2 regions of the Bacillus sp. FG16 genome follow, and region 2 is predicted to be linked to the other one. Evidence: riboswitches for the same ligand, from Rfam matches in the RefSeq annotation. Region 2 holds a riboswitch; the other holds the start of a gene.

Region 1 (8,000 bases), on a different contig from region 2:
TGAACAATGTGCCAGTACTATTTGATCCAGTTGGTGCAGGAGCAACTTCGTATCGAACAGAAGTTGCGAGACATATTCCGGCTGAAATCGATTTAGCAATTATCCGCGGAAATGCGGCTGAAATAGCAAACGTTATTAATGAGAAATGGGAAATTAAAGGGGTAGACGCTGGTACTGGAAATGGAAATGTTGTAAGTATTGCAAGGCAGGCAGCAGATGAACTAAATACAGTTGCGGTCATTACTGGAAAAGAAGATGTTGTTACAGATGGAGAGCGAACTGTTCTTATTCGAAATGGTCATCCTATTTTAACAAAAGTTACGGGAACAGGGTGTTTACTAACTTCGGTAATAGGAGCATTTGTAGCAGTTGAAAAAGATTATGTAAAAGCAGCAGTAGCCGCATTAACGTTTTATGGTGTAGCTGCAGAACTGGCAGCTGCTAAAACAGTAGAAAAAGGGCCAGGTAGTTTCCAAATTGAATTTTTAAATCAATTAGCGAATACAACTTCAGCTGATATGGAGAAGTATGGGAAGATTGAGGAGTTAGAGTAAGGGGGATGAAACACATGATGCGCATTGAAACAAAGAAAATGTCTAACCTATTACAAGTGTATTTTATTATGGGAAGCAATAACTGCACGAAGGATCCTTTAACTGTATTGAAAGAAGCGTTAGATGGTGGAGTGACACTTTTTCAATTTCGTGAAAAGGGGGAAGGTTCTTTAATTGGAGAGGATAGAGTGCGTTTTGCAAAAGAATTGCAGACTCTTTGTAAGGAATATAGTGTTCCTTTCATTGTAAATGATGATGTAGAATTAGCCATTGAATTAGATGCAGATGGTGTTCATGTAGGACAAGATGATGAAGGAATTACATCTGTTCGTGAAAAAATGGGAGATAAAATTATCGGTGTATCTGCTCATACAATTGAAGAAGCACGCTTTGCAATCGAACATGGAGCAGATTATTTAGGCGTTGGACCTATTTTCCCAACGAGTACGAAAAAAGATACGAAAGCGGTTCAAGGAACGAAAGGATTAGCTTATTTTAGAGAACAAGGAATTACAGTGCCAATCGTTGGTATTGGCGGGATTACAATTGAAAATACAGCGGCAGTTATAGAGGCGGGTGCGGAAGGTGTTTCAGTTATTTCAGCAATTAGTTTAGCTGAATCTGCGTATGAAAGTACGAGAAAATTAGCTGAAGAAGTAAAGAGAAGTTTGTAGGGAAGGACGTGTAGTATTTTAAGTGCTACATGGAGAAATGGACTGCCCCAAATTTTAAACAAACGTTTGATTAAAAAAGCACAAACCTTTTTAAATAAAGGTTTGTGCTTTTTCTTTAAAACATAATAGAAATTAAAAGCATTCCAATGCCGATAGAAGTAAATGTTGCGATTAAACCTGGAATCATAAAGCTATGATTTAATACGTATTTACCGATACCTGTTGTACCAGTACGGTCAAAGTTAATGGCAGCAACGATTGTTCCATAGTTTGGAATGAAGAAATATCCGTTTACTGCAGGGAACATCGCAATCAGTAGTGCTGGTGGAATACCAAGGGATAGTCCAAGTGGCATTAAGGCACGTACTGTTGCTGCTTGGCTGTACAGTAAAATAGATAGAATGAATAGCGCGATGGCAAATAGCCAAGGTGCACTTGTTACTAAATGCTGAATGGATCCTTGAATCATATTTAAGTTTCCGTTAAAGAAAGTATCTCCCATCCAAGCGATACCGAAAATAGCAACAACTGCTGTTGCCCCTGCTTTAAAGACGTTACCAGACACAATGCTTTCTACATTTGGTTTACAGAAAATAATAATAAGAGCCGCGATAGTTAACATAACCATCTCAATTGTGTTCGGCATGGAAAGACGAGCTAACTTCCCATCAACTATCCATCCTGGACGAAGTGCTTCAAATGAACCAAGAAGTACAACAAGGAAGGTTCCAACTAGGAAAAGGATAACTGATAATTTGGCGCCTTTTACACCTACAAATTCTTTTTTCTCTTCAAGTTTAGGAATCATTCCTTCGTTTAATCGTTTTAAGTATTCAGGGTCTTCATTTAATTCTTTTCCCATCTTACTAGCAACGAATGCTGCTAACATACAAGCAATGAAAGTAGAAGGGATACTTACTTTTAAAATATCTAATAAGGTAATTTTATAGTCAGCGAACATTGCTAAAAGAGCAACTGTGGCAGCTGAAATCGGACTAGCTGTAATTGCTTGCTGAGAAGCGATTACGGCAATCGACATTGGGCGTTCCGGTCTAATCCCTGATTCACGAGAGACTTCTGCAATAACAGGAAGTACAGAATAGGCAACGTGACCAGTACCTGCACATAGTGTGAATAAATAAGTAACAATTGGAGCAAAAAAAGTAATACGCTTTGGATTTTTTCGCAATGCTTTTTCAGCTAGATGAACAAGATAGTCCATTCCACCAGCAGCTTGCAAAGCACCAGCAGCTGTAATTACTGCCAAAATCATGAGCATTACATCAATAGGAGGCGCGGTCGGTTGTAAGTGGAAGACAAAAACGAGTATTGCCATACCAACTCCACCCATTACTCCTAAACCAACTCCGCCTAGGCGTGCACCAATAAAAATACAGAGTAACAAGGTAAGAAATTGTAGCCAAAACATGATAAACTACCTCCGAAATTCATTAATTAAGATATATTCGAATAGTTTAATTTGAATGAAAATTAAATAAATACCCGAAGAAATCCTTGTTATTTATACATTTTTTATTATATAACACAAAAAAAGTAACATTCACGTACTTTTTGAAATTATTTCGAAAAAGCAATGCGTTAAAAATTTGTATTTATATCTCTAAATAAGTAGACATTTTGATTTATATGTTGTAATCTTTGAAAGAGAATAAATTAATTCTCATAGAACTCCCATATCGTTCAACTCGTTCAGCGAGAAAGGCAAACTGATGGAAACATGAGGACGCAAAACTACAGGAGCTAAGGTCGAAAGGCTATGCTAGCCAGTTACCGGACGGATAGGGTTGGTCTTGGCCAATGCTTTTACATTGGCTTTTTTTTATTCTCGAATATATTGAGAAACATTTTCAAACAAAATATTCGTATATTTTGTTTTTTTGTTATGTTAATTAAGGAAGGTGGATATTAATGAAAAAGTATTGGCATAAGTTAACGTTTCTTCAAAAGAACGTCTTATTAACCGTACTAGTTATTTTGACGCTTGTTGGAAGTATGGGCGCGTTAAGTTTCAACATGTTTCAAAATAGTATGATGTCTTTATTTGAAAGACAGTCTATTGAAACAGGAGATACTGTAATAAATCAATTAGACGCAGAATTAGTGAAAGATCTTGCGAAAGATCCTACAGCCCAAAAGGAGAAGAAGGAAAAGTTAAAAGAGCAATTAGATGAAGTGACAAAAGATTTAAAAAGTGTTGGACAAACGTATATTACGGGAGCAAAACCCAATGACAAACGAGAATTACAAATCGTTGGTTTGACTACAGAGTTAACAAATGCAGTACCTGTAAAGCCGGGTGACTATTATGAACAACCAGCTCATTGGATGAAGGCATACGATAAAGTGATAGATACGAAAAAGGCACAAATGACAGAAGTATATGAAGATGAACTAGGCTCATGGGTGACAATATTAGAGCCCATTACGGATGGAGAAAAAAATATTGTCGCAATTGTTGCGGCAGATGTAGATGCTTCTGTTATTCCAGATACAAAGAAGAAATTTATGATGCAAGGTTTACTATTCATTTGTATTTCATTAGCTATTGCGACTGTTATTCAATTCTTTATTGTTCGTAATTCGTTAGCCCCATTAAAAGACCTAAGAGAGGGATTACGTAAAGTTGGTGAGGGTGATTTAAGTATTAAATTAAAAGAAAGACCAGATGACATTGGTATTATTAATACTTATTTCAATGCAACGATTGAGAAATTTAAAGGAATTATAGATAAAGTAAAACAAACTGCAGAGCAAGTTTCTTCTTCATCACAAGAATTATCGGCAAGTACTGAGGAAAACAGTATGGCAGTTCAAGAAATTGCAGGTTCCATGGAAGGTTTAAGAGTAGGAGCACAGTCTCAAGAAACTTCAGTACAACAATGCTTAGGAATTGTGCACGGAATGGAAAATAAGGTGGAAGAGATAACTGGGGCTGCGAAACTGGTTGCGGTTGCCTCAGAAGGTATGGAGCAACATTCAATTGAAGGTAATGAAGTAATTGGACAAATTATTAATCAAATGAATTTAATCCAAAATGCAGTAAAAGATTTATCTTCGATTATTTATTCATTGGAAACAAGATCGAAGGAAATTAGTGATATCGTAACCGTAATTACAGGTATTTCAAATCAAACCAATTTACTTGCGTTAAATGCTTCTATTGAAGCTTCACGTGCTGGGGCTGCTGGAAGAGGATTTGCAGTGGTCGCTGATGAAGTACGTAAATTAGCTGAGCAAACTGAAACGTCAGCGAAAGATATAGCTAAATTAATTGGGGAAACACAAGCTGAAGCAGAAGAGGCTGTAGTTTCAATGCAAAAAGGTTCAAAAGAAGTAGAATCTGGAATTACTCTTGTTCAAAGTAGTGGTGCGTTCTTCGAGAAAATTTCAAAATCAGCACATTCTGTTACGGACCAAGTTAAGGCGGTTTCTAGCAATTCAGGTGATATTTTGCAAAATAGCCAAAATATCGTTCAAGTTGTAAATGAACTATCACATATTGCAAATACGTATGCGAATAGTAGTGGTAATATTGAAGAGAGTATGAAAGAACAGGAAATGTCAGTACAAGATATTGCAGAATTAGCTACTTCTTTAAGCTGGCTTGCACAGGAGCTGCAAGAGTTAATTGGGGAATTTAAAAGTTAATAGAATAATATAAGGTGTAGATTTAATCTACACCTTAATCTTTTTTTAAAATGAATAATTATATATTTATATCTAATGATATACGGTTGTGATTTTAATCATTGGTGGAACATGTCCTCCAATGATCAAAGTTTCATTTTTATATTATGGAGAGTGAGAGGATTCAGTATGAGTATTTTCTTAAAACGTTCATATGTGGAGAGATATGAACAATTTTCGCAACAAAATTATGAACCGTTTATGATACCAAAGGATATTCAAGTAAATGAATATACTCAAATGAAAATTAAGGATATACAAGCGTTTGAACGAAATAAATTAGATTTAATCGCAGCTACTTTTGTATGGCTATATCATGTTAGTAATGAAAAACGTATAGTGATACCTTATTACATGAGACAGAGTAGTTATCCGTTATGTATTACAATTGAACAAGAACTTTCTTATGAAGAGCTAAGGATAGAAATTAATGATCAAATCATGCAGTTAGAAAGTATGGAAGAAGAACGGAAGATATTGTTACAATATGATGAAGAAAAATGGGGGAAACCTGCAGTTACAGTAGGAAAAGAAAATAGAAATAGTCAATTAAACTTTATTGAATTAAAGGATAGTTGTTTTGAAGTTTCTTATAATGAAAAGCAATTGAAAGAAGAAACAGCACTTCGCTATATAAAGCAAATTCAGTATGTAATTCAGCAAGGTATAAAAAAAGAGACGCAATGTGTTGTAGATATGAATATTATTACAGAAGAAGAATTAGTGATATATAAAGAAATAAATGACACAGAAGTGCTATACCCGAATAAAAGTATTGCGGATATGTTTTGTGAAACAGTAAGGAAATTTTCAAAGCGTATAGCTTTATCTTCGGTGGAGGGAACATTAACATATGAACAACTAAATAAAAAAAGTAATAAAATTGCTCACATGTTATTACATCATGGGGTGAAACAAGGTGATTATGTCGGTATCTTTATGAAGCGAAGTATTGATACGGTAGTCAGTATATTAGCAGTTTTAAAAACAGGTGCAGCTTATATTCCGATTGACCCAGATTATCCAGCAAATCGAGTGCAATATATTATCGAGGATAGCCAATCAAAATTAGTTTTAACGAAAGAAGCGAAAGTACCGTTTGAGGATATTCGAGAATTATCTCTTTACGATATTGAACAATTTTCAGAAATAGATGTGAACGTGGCAATTGATCTTGATGATATCGCATATATGATCTATACATCCGGTTCTACGGGAAATCCGAAAGGAACAATGCTTGCGCACCGCGGAGTAGTGAATTTATGTACATGGATGCAAAGGCATTATGAATTAAGTGAAGAAGATATTTTCGCGCAGTTCCCTTCATTTAGTTTTGACGCATCTATTTGGGAGTTATTCGCGTCATTATTCTGCGGTGGAAATATATATGTGTTATTGGATGAACAAAGGCTTTCGGTAGAAGCTTTTGCAAATGCAATTTATAAAGCAAAGGCAACATCTATTTTAGGCTTAGCTACAATTTTCCTACAACAAGTAGCAACATATCTTCCAGATGAAAGTAAGTATAAGCTCGATTCATTAAAGAGGATTGCAGTTGGTGGAGAAATGCTTACTGCTGAAGTAGTAAAACTATGGCGAGAGAGAATTGGTACTCACGTTCAGTTAAATAACGCGTATGGCCCGACAGAATGTACAATTACAACAACGACATATCCAATTCCAGCGGAGTTAAACGATCAACTTGCTAGTATCCCAATCGGGAAGCCAGCGGATAATTATAAAGTTTGGATATTAAATGACAATATGAAAGTTTGTCCAATTGGTATTCCAGGAGAATTATATATAGAGTCAGTAGGTTTAGCAAAAGGTTACTTTAATAAGCCGGAAAAAACAGAGGAAGTATTTATTCCACATCATGAAAAACATGATAGTAAGATATATAAAACAGGTGATATTGTTAAAATATTGGAAGACGGAAATATTGAGTTTTTACATCGTAAAGACAATCAAGTGAAAATTAGAGGACATCGAATTGAATTGGGTGAAATCCAAAACACAATTGCAAAATATGAAATGGTAAAAGATGCAGCTGTATTTACGAAGAAAGGTGAAGAAGGTAGTCATTACTTAGTTGCTTTCTATACAACTAGTAATGAAGTTGCTATGGAAACTTTAATACATGATTTAAGAGAACGATTACCAGATTATATGGTACCGTCTAAATTAATTTATATTAATGAACTGCCACTTACACCGAATAAAAAGGTTGATTTGAAGCGATTAGCACAACTAGAAGCAGACTATGAACCACTTCGTTTACAAGAATATATTGCACCATCTACCGAAGCGGAAGAAAAAATAGCGAAAGCTTGGATTGATGTATTAGGAATCTCAAAAATTGGTGTTCATGATGATTTCTTTACAATCGGTGGGCATTCATTGAAAGTATTGCGAGTTTTAACTTTGTTGAAAGAAGACTTTCCGTATTTAACAATTCAAGACTTCTTCCAGGAACGAACGATATATGGGTTAGCACAAATTCAAAGAGAATTAAAAGTTGAGGAAGAAGAAGTATTCCATGAATATAAAGTTATACATGAGCCAGATCCAATTTCCCGTATAAATGAAGTGACAGACAGCAAAGTTTCAAATATCTTTTTAACGGGAGCTACAGGTTATTTAGGTTCACATATATTGTATGAATTATTAAAAGATACAACAGCACATATTTATTGCTTAGTAAGACCGACGCAAGATATACAACAAAGAATTGTTAATACATTAACAAATTACTTTAAAGATATAAGTCAAGAATGGTTGCAACGCATAACAGCAGTACCTGGTGATCTTGGGGCAGAGTATCTTGGTATGGATGAGGATAAATTTAAATTTATTCACTCCAAAGTTGATACGGTGATTCATTGCGGTGCAGATGTAAGACATTTTGGAGATGTAGCCCAGTTTGAAAATGTGAATGTGCAAGGAACGAGTCGTATGTTAGCCCTAGCGGAAGAAGGAGCATCATTCCACTTTATTTCAACAATTGGTATTCCGATAGAATTAGCAATAGAGCAATGGGACACATATGTGGAAACAGGTGATT
Region 2 (8,000 bases):
CTTCTTCTGTATAAAATTTAACGGCGAATCCTCTTACATCTCGATTCGTTTCATTTGCTCCTTTTGATCCAGCTACTTCAGAGAAACGAATAAAAAGCGGTGTTTTTTTTGAAGGGTCTTGTAGAAAGTGGGCCATTGTTAGCTCTTCTAAAGATTCATATAACTCAAAAATGCCATGTGCTCCGTATCCTCGTGCGTGAACGACTCGTTCTGGAATTCGTTCACGGTCAAAGTGAGAAAGTTTTTCTCGCATAAGGAAATCTTCTAGAAGGGTAGGGCCACGATCACTGGCAGTTAAAGAGTTTTCATCATTTGAAATTTTAACACCTGTATTTGTTGTCATTTCCTTTCCTTCATTTTCACGCGTGAAAGATTGGAGTTGTTCTGTCTTTTTATTTTTTTTGCCGTCCATAAAAAACACCTCCCATAATATACGTATTATTGTTTATGTTTTTTATGCTTGTATATAGCATGAAGATATTGCATAGTTGGGATGATTTTCCTCAAATGTTCGATTTATCTTTGTTTGTCTATGAAAATCATTTATTATAATAAATGGTATTCTTCGAGATATTATTTTGAAGGGGTGTTGAAGTGAAAGAAAGTTTTCTATCATATAAAGAAGAAGAAAGGAATGCAAAAATCCTTTTATGGGTGTTATATGTCATTGTTATTGTATATCAAATTTTCTATGCAATCGTATTAGACGATAAATCAATAATGGATAAGGGGTACAACATAGTATGGCAAGTTATGTGCGGAGTAGCAATACTGTGCGTGAATATATATTTAATGAAAAAAGAGAAGGCCAACCTTGTTAAATATGCATGGATATTTGCATACATAGGGATAGAAATCGCTAATATATTTTCGTATGTTTTTTATAATAAGGCGGCGTTTGATGCAACAAATATAATAGAAATTATTCTCATTTTTTTTGTACCCATATTTTTAAATAAAAAATTTTATGTGATTTTACTTTCTTCTATTGTAGGAAAATATTTGATTTATTTATTTGTATTAGAGGAAGTAAAAGCATTTATGTACCTTATTATGTATACACTTATGTTAATAGCGGCATATATCATTTTAAACCGATTTTTACAATATCTTTCAGCTGTAAAGGAAAGTATTGCGATTGCTAGTGAATCGCAAAAATTAGCGGTAATTGGGAAAATGGCAGCGACGGTTGGACATGAAATTAAAAATCCACTCGCTTCATTAAAAGGATTTACACAATTACAACGAGAGAAGCATGAAGAGGATCCTATTTATAAACGTATGATTTTTGAAATAGAAAATATGAATAATATGATAAGTGAGTTGATGGAAGTTGCTACATGCAAACCTTCTATTTATAAGAAACATGATGTGGGGAAAATTGTATTACAAGTAATAACAAGTCTTCGCGAAAAAATGAATGAATTAAACGTACAGTTTATTTCTAATGTGGAAGAAAAAACAATAGAAATTGAATGTGATGAACGAAGAATAAGAGGAGTCTTTTTATATACGATAAAAAATGCTTTAGAGGCAATGGAACAAGGTGGCATATTACATGTAAGATTAGAAAATAAAGGGAAAGAGTATGTAATGATCAGCGTGATTGATAATGGTCATGGTATTAAGCAAGAAAACTTAATTCGTGTTACAGAGGCCTTTTATACAACGAAACAAGATAAAATTGGTCTGGGACTTACGGTAGCGAATCGAATTGTCACCGAGCACCTTGGTGAGCTGCATATTTCAAGTGAAAGAGATACTGGAACGAGAATAGACATCATTCTCCCAAGGAAGTGTGGAAATACTGAAATCCAAGTGGAAGAAAAGCTAGGAGTTACCATATGAATAAAGGCTATATATTTAAAAATGAAGAAATAAAGGCGCTGAAAGCATTTTTAAGTTTATTTTTCATTATATTTTTTGTATATGATCTTGCCTATGAATTTATCGTACCATTAATCGGTGGAGAGCAAGAAGGCGTAGGAGAGTTTGAAGATGGCTTAGGCTTATGGCTTTACTTTTTGATGGTGGTATTGTTTTGTATTGGAATATACTTTATGAAATGGAAAAATGTTTTTGCGGTAAAGTATATTATTCTAATTGGCTATAATGTATTAGATTGTATCCATAACATTATGATTTATTATGGTAGCGATGCAGAATTTGACGGTGGAAATATAGTAGAAGGATTTTTTATTTTGTTCGCACCAATCTTTGTGAATAAAAGATATTTCTGGTTAGTTCCAGCGATACTTGTCGGAAAGTATGCTCTTACAGGAATCATTATTCAATCTTCTCTCGTTTTAATTCCAATGGCATTATATAGCGTATTTACTATCATATGTTGGATTATATTTTTGAGGGTTCAGTCTTACGTTCGTACGCTTGAGATGATGGATAAAGAAATAAAACAGACAGAAAAACTAGCAGCTGTTGGAAAGATGGCAACGGTTATTGGTTATAAGATTAGAAGACCTTTAGCAAACTTAAAAAAACTTGTGAATAAACAAGCAGACAAGCATCCAGAGGATAAAATTTATAGTGATATTATGAAACAAGAAGTAGATCGGATTCATATAATTGCTACAGAACTTAGTGGATTTGAGAAATCTAAATCACTAGAATCAGAAACTCATAACATACAAGAAATTATCTCTTATGTTATTCGAGTTATGGAAAAGCCTGCTTTAAAACAAGGAGTCTATATACAAGGTATTTACAGTAAAGACTTACCATCAATTACATGTGATGAAAAACGATTAAAACAGGTCTTTTTTAATTTAATTAAAAATGCAATTGAAGCAATGTCAGTTGGCGGAACAATTACGATTAAAGTTACTGTAAAAGATGGAATCATCATTCAAGTGAAAGATGAGGGATGCGGCATTCCGAAAGATAAAATTCCAAAGTTAAATGAAGCCTTTTATACAACGAAAGAAACAGGAACTGGTCTAGGTTTAGTAGTTACAGAAAAAATTATTAAAGACCACAACGGTAAAATGAGTTTTGAAAGTGAAGTTGGGGTTGGAACGACGGTTGAGGTTATGTTACCACTGCATTAAATAGAAAAAACATCACTTCCAAATAAGTGATGTTTTTCTATTTTATCTTGCTATTTGTGGATAGTAAAAATCTCATTTTATCGATAAAGAATGTATGATGTATTTCTAAGATCAAAATGTTTTTTTAAGTTTTTATTATGGATTTTTCAGTGAAAAATTTAGACTATAAAAATTAATTGTTTTTTTCTAAAAAAACTATTTTCTTTTTTGGGTTTTAATGGTATATTCAAAACACGATAAATAAATACCTATTTTTGGCACACTATTCGAAAGGATAGGTCGCAAAGCTAAGAGTCTAAAGTAATGAAAATTACTATGATAGTCTGGTTGCAGTTTGGATTTTCACACATAGTTGTATGTATGAAAATCGAAGAGGCAACCGGATTTTTTATTGTCTCAAAAAGAAAAAATAAATGGGCACACTATTCGAAAGGATAGGTCGCAAAGCTAAGAGTCTAAGGTAATGAAAATTACTATGATAGTCTGGTTGCAGTTTGGATTTTCACACATAGTTGTATGTATGAAAATCGAAGAGGCAACCGGATTTTTTATTGTCTCAAAAAGAAAAAATAAATGGGCACACTATTCGAAAGGATAGGTCGCAAAGCTAAGAGTCTAAGGTAATGAAAATTACTATGATAGTCTGGTTGCAGTTTGGATTTTCACACATGTTGTGATGTATGAAAATCGAAAAGGCAACCAGGCTTTTTATTTTCTAGGAATACACATTATGATTGTAAATTTAGCTGAATAATAAATTTAATGTTCAAAATATTCGGTTCATAAGAAGTGAGGGAGGGAAGTACATTGCAAAATCAAATAGGTAAATTTGGGCGTATACTTCTCGCTGGAGGAATATTATTTACGCAAGTTGGTGTGCTAGATTACTCTGCAACGAAAGTTTATGCGGTTACAAACGACGAGCAAGGACGTTTTATCGTTCATATGGATAAACAAGAAATAAAAGTTGATGAAAATGTAGTATTAAAGATTACAAATACAAATAAACAAGATGCTAATATCGAGCTGAAATTATCTAATGAACAGCTGTTCAATGAAGCAGAAACAAAAAAAATGAACGAAAACAATAAAGCGATTCAAAACATTTCAGTAACAGAAGATCACATTGTAAAAATTGAAAAGAATGAACAAAGTAATTTTATCGGTGACGTATATGTAGTCATTCAAATGAAAAAAGCTGGAGAGTACAAATTTGAACCGATAGTGAAGTTTGAAGGGAATGAAAAGAAAATTGAATCTCCTTCTCTACATGTTGTAGAGAAAAAAGAGGCTTTAAATGTAGCTATTTCTGATGAAAATCCAAAGGCTTCAGAGGAAGTTATGAAAAAAGAAATCAGTGAAAAAGTGAAAGTATCGGAAGAAAATAAAAAACAAGAAATAAATGCTACTAACGCTGAAGTTCCAAAAGAAACGAAGACTTTAGCGAAAGAAAAGGTTAATGAAGAACTCATACCAAAGGAAAATGAATTAAAAGAGAGCAATAGGATAAACGAAAGTAATCAGGAATTACCTGCTATTCAACCTGAGAAGGCATTAAAGAGCCAATCTCTACTAGCTGCTAGTCCTGTTACAAGTATTCTTAAATATCCAAATGTAAAAGTAATAAATAATAGAACAGGTGAAGGGCCTTCTATCTTGGGTAAATATGCTTTTAGATTTGTTTGGAGCCCACAAGTAACATATGAGGTAAAGGGTAGTAGCAATGATAGAAGTGGTCAAAGTCAATATACATTTAGAAATTCAAATAGAGAACAGTATGTATTAGTAAAAAAAGCTGGTGAATATCAAGGGAAATGGATAGATGTCCGTATTAATATTCACTCTATGACAGCTTCATCTGTAGATGTTAAAACACCAATAACTAAAGATGATGCAAAAAACTTTTTACAATTATATGGGAACGGAAGGTCAGGACAAACTTATAATGCTTCCTTTGAATTTTATGAACACGGAACAAGTAAAAAAGTACCATTAACAGCAATGTGGAATTTCAAAAGGATAAACAGTTATAAAAATGTTACGTTACGTAATGATGGTAGTCATTTAACGAATTTATACGTGTATGATACGAGTTCAATTAGGTATCAAGACAAAGGGAATAATAAAATAGAGTTTTCTGGAACAGCAGGCCCAGTAGCTACTCCAGAAGCAGATATGACAATTACATTTGATAATTTAACAGAATTACCGCTAGAAGTTAGGTTAAATGCTTCAGGTGTTAATGTATCATACGATCAATTAGCGATTGCACAAATTGAAATTCCAGCTCCAAGTGTAATAGGAGATATTGTGGAAGATAATTCCCGTCAACTTTCTTATAAGGTATATCAAAATATGCCTGCTCAATCGAAAGACATTCACTATGCGAAATCTTTTGTATTAGAAAGTGAAGTGAATAAGGATTTTACTGTGAATAATGTTTCCATTCAAGATGTGGAGAGTGGAGATGATGTAAGTAGCTTCTTTGATATTAGCAGGAAAAACAATAAAGTCACTGCGGTTGCGAAAGCAAATGCGCTAAAAACAGAAGAATTCAACGGGAAAATTTACGAGATGACAATTACAGGTTCTCCTGTAAAAGGTGCTGATGTAATGAAATATTACAAAAATGGTTATCTTGAAATACCGGTGTCAGCTAAAAATTATTTAGATGGTGATAAGAATGGGCAAGATAGTAATCGAGATGGAGTCGCAAAAATAAGCTATAAAGGTATTCCAACTGGGAAACCAGTCCCACAAAAAGTAGTGCAAGGAACAGATTTAACAAAAATGGATATTTCTAAATTTGTGACAGATTTATCTGTAGATACGCATTTGGATGTAGATAAACCAATATCAGTAGTGAAGTTAATCAATATTCCAGATACCAAAACAATAGGGAATCATACTGTAACGGTTGTAATTGAAACGAAGCAAGGTGTACAAGCGGAGATTCAAGTGCCGGTTACTGTCGTTGATGGGACTTTAAAGTTAGTAGACGTACCAAAAGAAATTACATTTGGAGATTTAACAATGCCATCGAAAACAACGACATACGCACCGAAGGCGATTTCAAATCCTTTAAAGGTAACTGATGATCGTGTTAAAAAGCAAAAATGGAGTGTATATGTAAAGGAAATCACACCATTAACTTCAGCGCAAAATGACACATTGACAGGAGCATTGATTTACAAACGAAATGGAAAGGATACACCTTTAAGTACTTCTAGTATAGAAGCATTCTCGTATACTTCTAAAAACGACGAGGAGGTTTCACTAAATTGGAAGGAAAACGAAGGAATTCATTTACAAGTAAAACCAGGGCCGAATGTCAAAGCAAATACTAAATATGCTGGACAGCTAGAATGGACATTAACCGATGCTCCTCTCTAAAAATATATGAAATATATAAATTTTAGAAAGGAGAGAGTAATGAAAAAAATAGTTGGTATTATCGTTTCCACAGTTATATGTGTGCCGTTTCTTATGGCAAATGTAGTAACGGCTACAAGTACGAATTCAAAAGCGGGTATTACATTTTCGAATAGCTATACACCAAATACATCAACTGATCCGGCAAAGATAAATACAAAAAAAGAGACAGTTGATAAAAATAAAAATGGAGATAAATATTTACCGAAAACAGGAGGCCAGACACGGGACTTCAAACAATATATAGGATTGTTTTCGATTGTTTTATCTCTATATGTATTCAAAAGAATTAGGGGAAAGCAAGTGTATTCAAAATAAAAAATAGATGAAAACAGAGAAAAGGGGAAGGTACATATGAAACTAGCAAAATTAGCATTAATCGGTGCAGTATTATTAACATCAGTTGCAGCAGTAGGAACTTCAGCATTTGCGGAAGAGAAAGCAAATATGAAATCAAAAACAGATGTAACGTTTATTGAAGATACAAGCACAACAGATCCAAACAATCCAGAAAATCCAAATGAAAAAGTTACACCAGAGAACCCTGGTGAACATGAAATAGGAACAAAAGGTCCATTAAGTATTAACTACGTTTCTAACTTACACTTCGGCGAGCAAGTTATCTCTGGTAATGATCAAACGTACTTTGCAAAATTGGATAAAGTGAAACAAGAGAGCAAAACAGTTGAAGTACCTAACTTCGTATCTGTAACAGATAACCGTGGTACAAATGCAGGATGGAAATTGAAAGTAAAGCAAAATGCACAATTTAAAAGTGGTAATAGTGAGTTAACAAATGCAGCTTTAAGCTTAAGTAACCCAGCTGTAAATTCTGTAACTGATGCACAATATGCACCTACAACATTTAAAAATAAAGTAACGCTAGCTCCAGGTGGAGATGCGGTGGAAATTACTACTGCCGCAAAGAATAAAGGTATGGGTGATTGGACGACTGCATTCGGTAAAGGAACAGAACAAGGTAAACAGAGTGTGAGCTTATTCGTACCAGGTACGACAGCGAAAGAAAAAGATGCGAAATATTCAGCTGAGTTAACTTGGACTTTAGAAGATACACCAAACTAAGCTTATATAAGATTTAAAATTAAGAATGACTGAATTTTAAAAATAATCATAAAGGGGTATAAAACTATGAAACTAGCAAAAATAGCATTAATTGGAGCGGTAACATTATCATCAGTATCAGTAGGGACGTCTGCATTTGCAGCTGAGAAAGATGGCGGGAAATTAGACTCAAAAGCATTTATTAAATTCGAGAAAAATACAGATAAAATTGATGTTGTTAATCCAGAGAATCCAGATGAAACTGTAGATCCAGTTGATCCAGATAAAAAAGGTACAGATGGTCCACTAAGTATTGATTATGTATCTAACTTCAACTTTAAAACACAAAAAGCATCAGGGAATAACGAAATCTACTTTGCAGAATTAGATAAAGTAAAGAAAAAAGTAGACGGTTCTGTAATTGACGTGCCGAACTACGTT

What was found. A riboswitch is a leader RNA that binds a small molecule or an ion and turns the genes downstream of it on or off. The one in region 2 is predicted to bind cyclic di-GMP.
Region 1: linked by a shared signal. The riboswitch ahead of ACODS7_RS17780 (methyl-accepting chemotaxis protein) and the one ahead of ACODS7_RS28125 (WxL domain-containing protein) in region 2 are both predicted to bind cyclic di-GMP.

What each region holds. Positions count from the first base shown of each region.
Region 1 is NZ_JBMDKC010000047.1:28,606-36,605, forward strand. Features, by position in the region: gene thiM (hydroxyethylthiazole kinase) at 1-554, shown strand, start outside; gene thiE (thiamine phosphate synthase) at 569-1,228, shown strand; gene ACODS7_RS17775 (anaerobic C4-dicarboxylate transporter family protein) at 1,344-2,657, opposite strand; cyclic di-GMP riboswitch class I at 2,940-3,024, shown strand; gene ACODS7_RS17780 (methyl-accepting chemotaxis protein) at 3,158-4,897, shown strand; gene ACODS7_RS17785 (non-ribosomal peptide synthetase) at 5,072-8,000, shown strand, end outside.
Region 2 is NZ_JBMDKC010000123.1:3,972-11,971, reverse strand. Features, by position in the region: gene ACODS7_RS28140 (catalase) at 1-412, opposite strand, end outside; gene ACODS7_RS28135 (ATP-binding protein) at 595-1,848, shown strand; gene ACODS7_RS28130 (ATP-binding protein) at 1,845-3,065, shown strand; cyclic di-GMP riboswitch class I at 3,312-3,400, shown strand; cyclic di-GMP riboswitch class I at 3,472-3,560, shown strand; cyclic di-GMP riboswitch class I at 3,632-3,720, shown strand; gene ACODS7_RS28125 (WxL domain-containing protein) at 3,873-6,458, shown strand; gene ACODS7_RS28120 (EF2685/EF0750 family sortase-dependent surface protein) at 6,498-6,815, shown strand; gene ACODS7_RS28115 (WxL domain-containing protein) at 6,852-7,580, shown strand; gene ACODS7_RS28110 (WxL domain-containing protein) at 7,647-8,000, shown strand, end outside.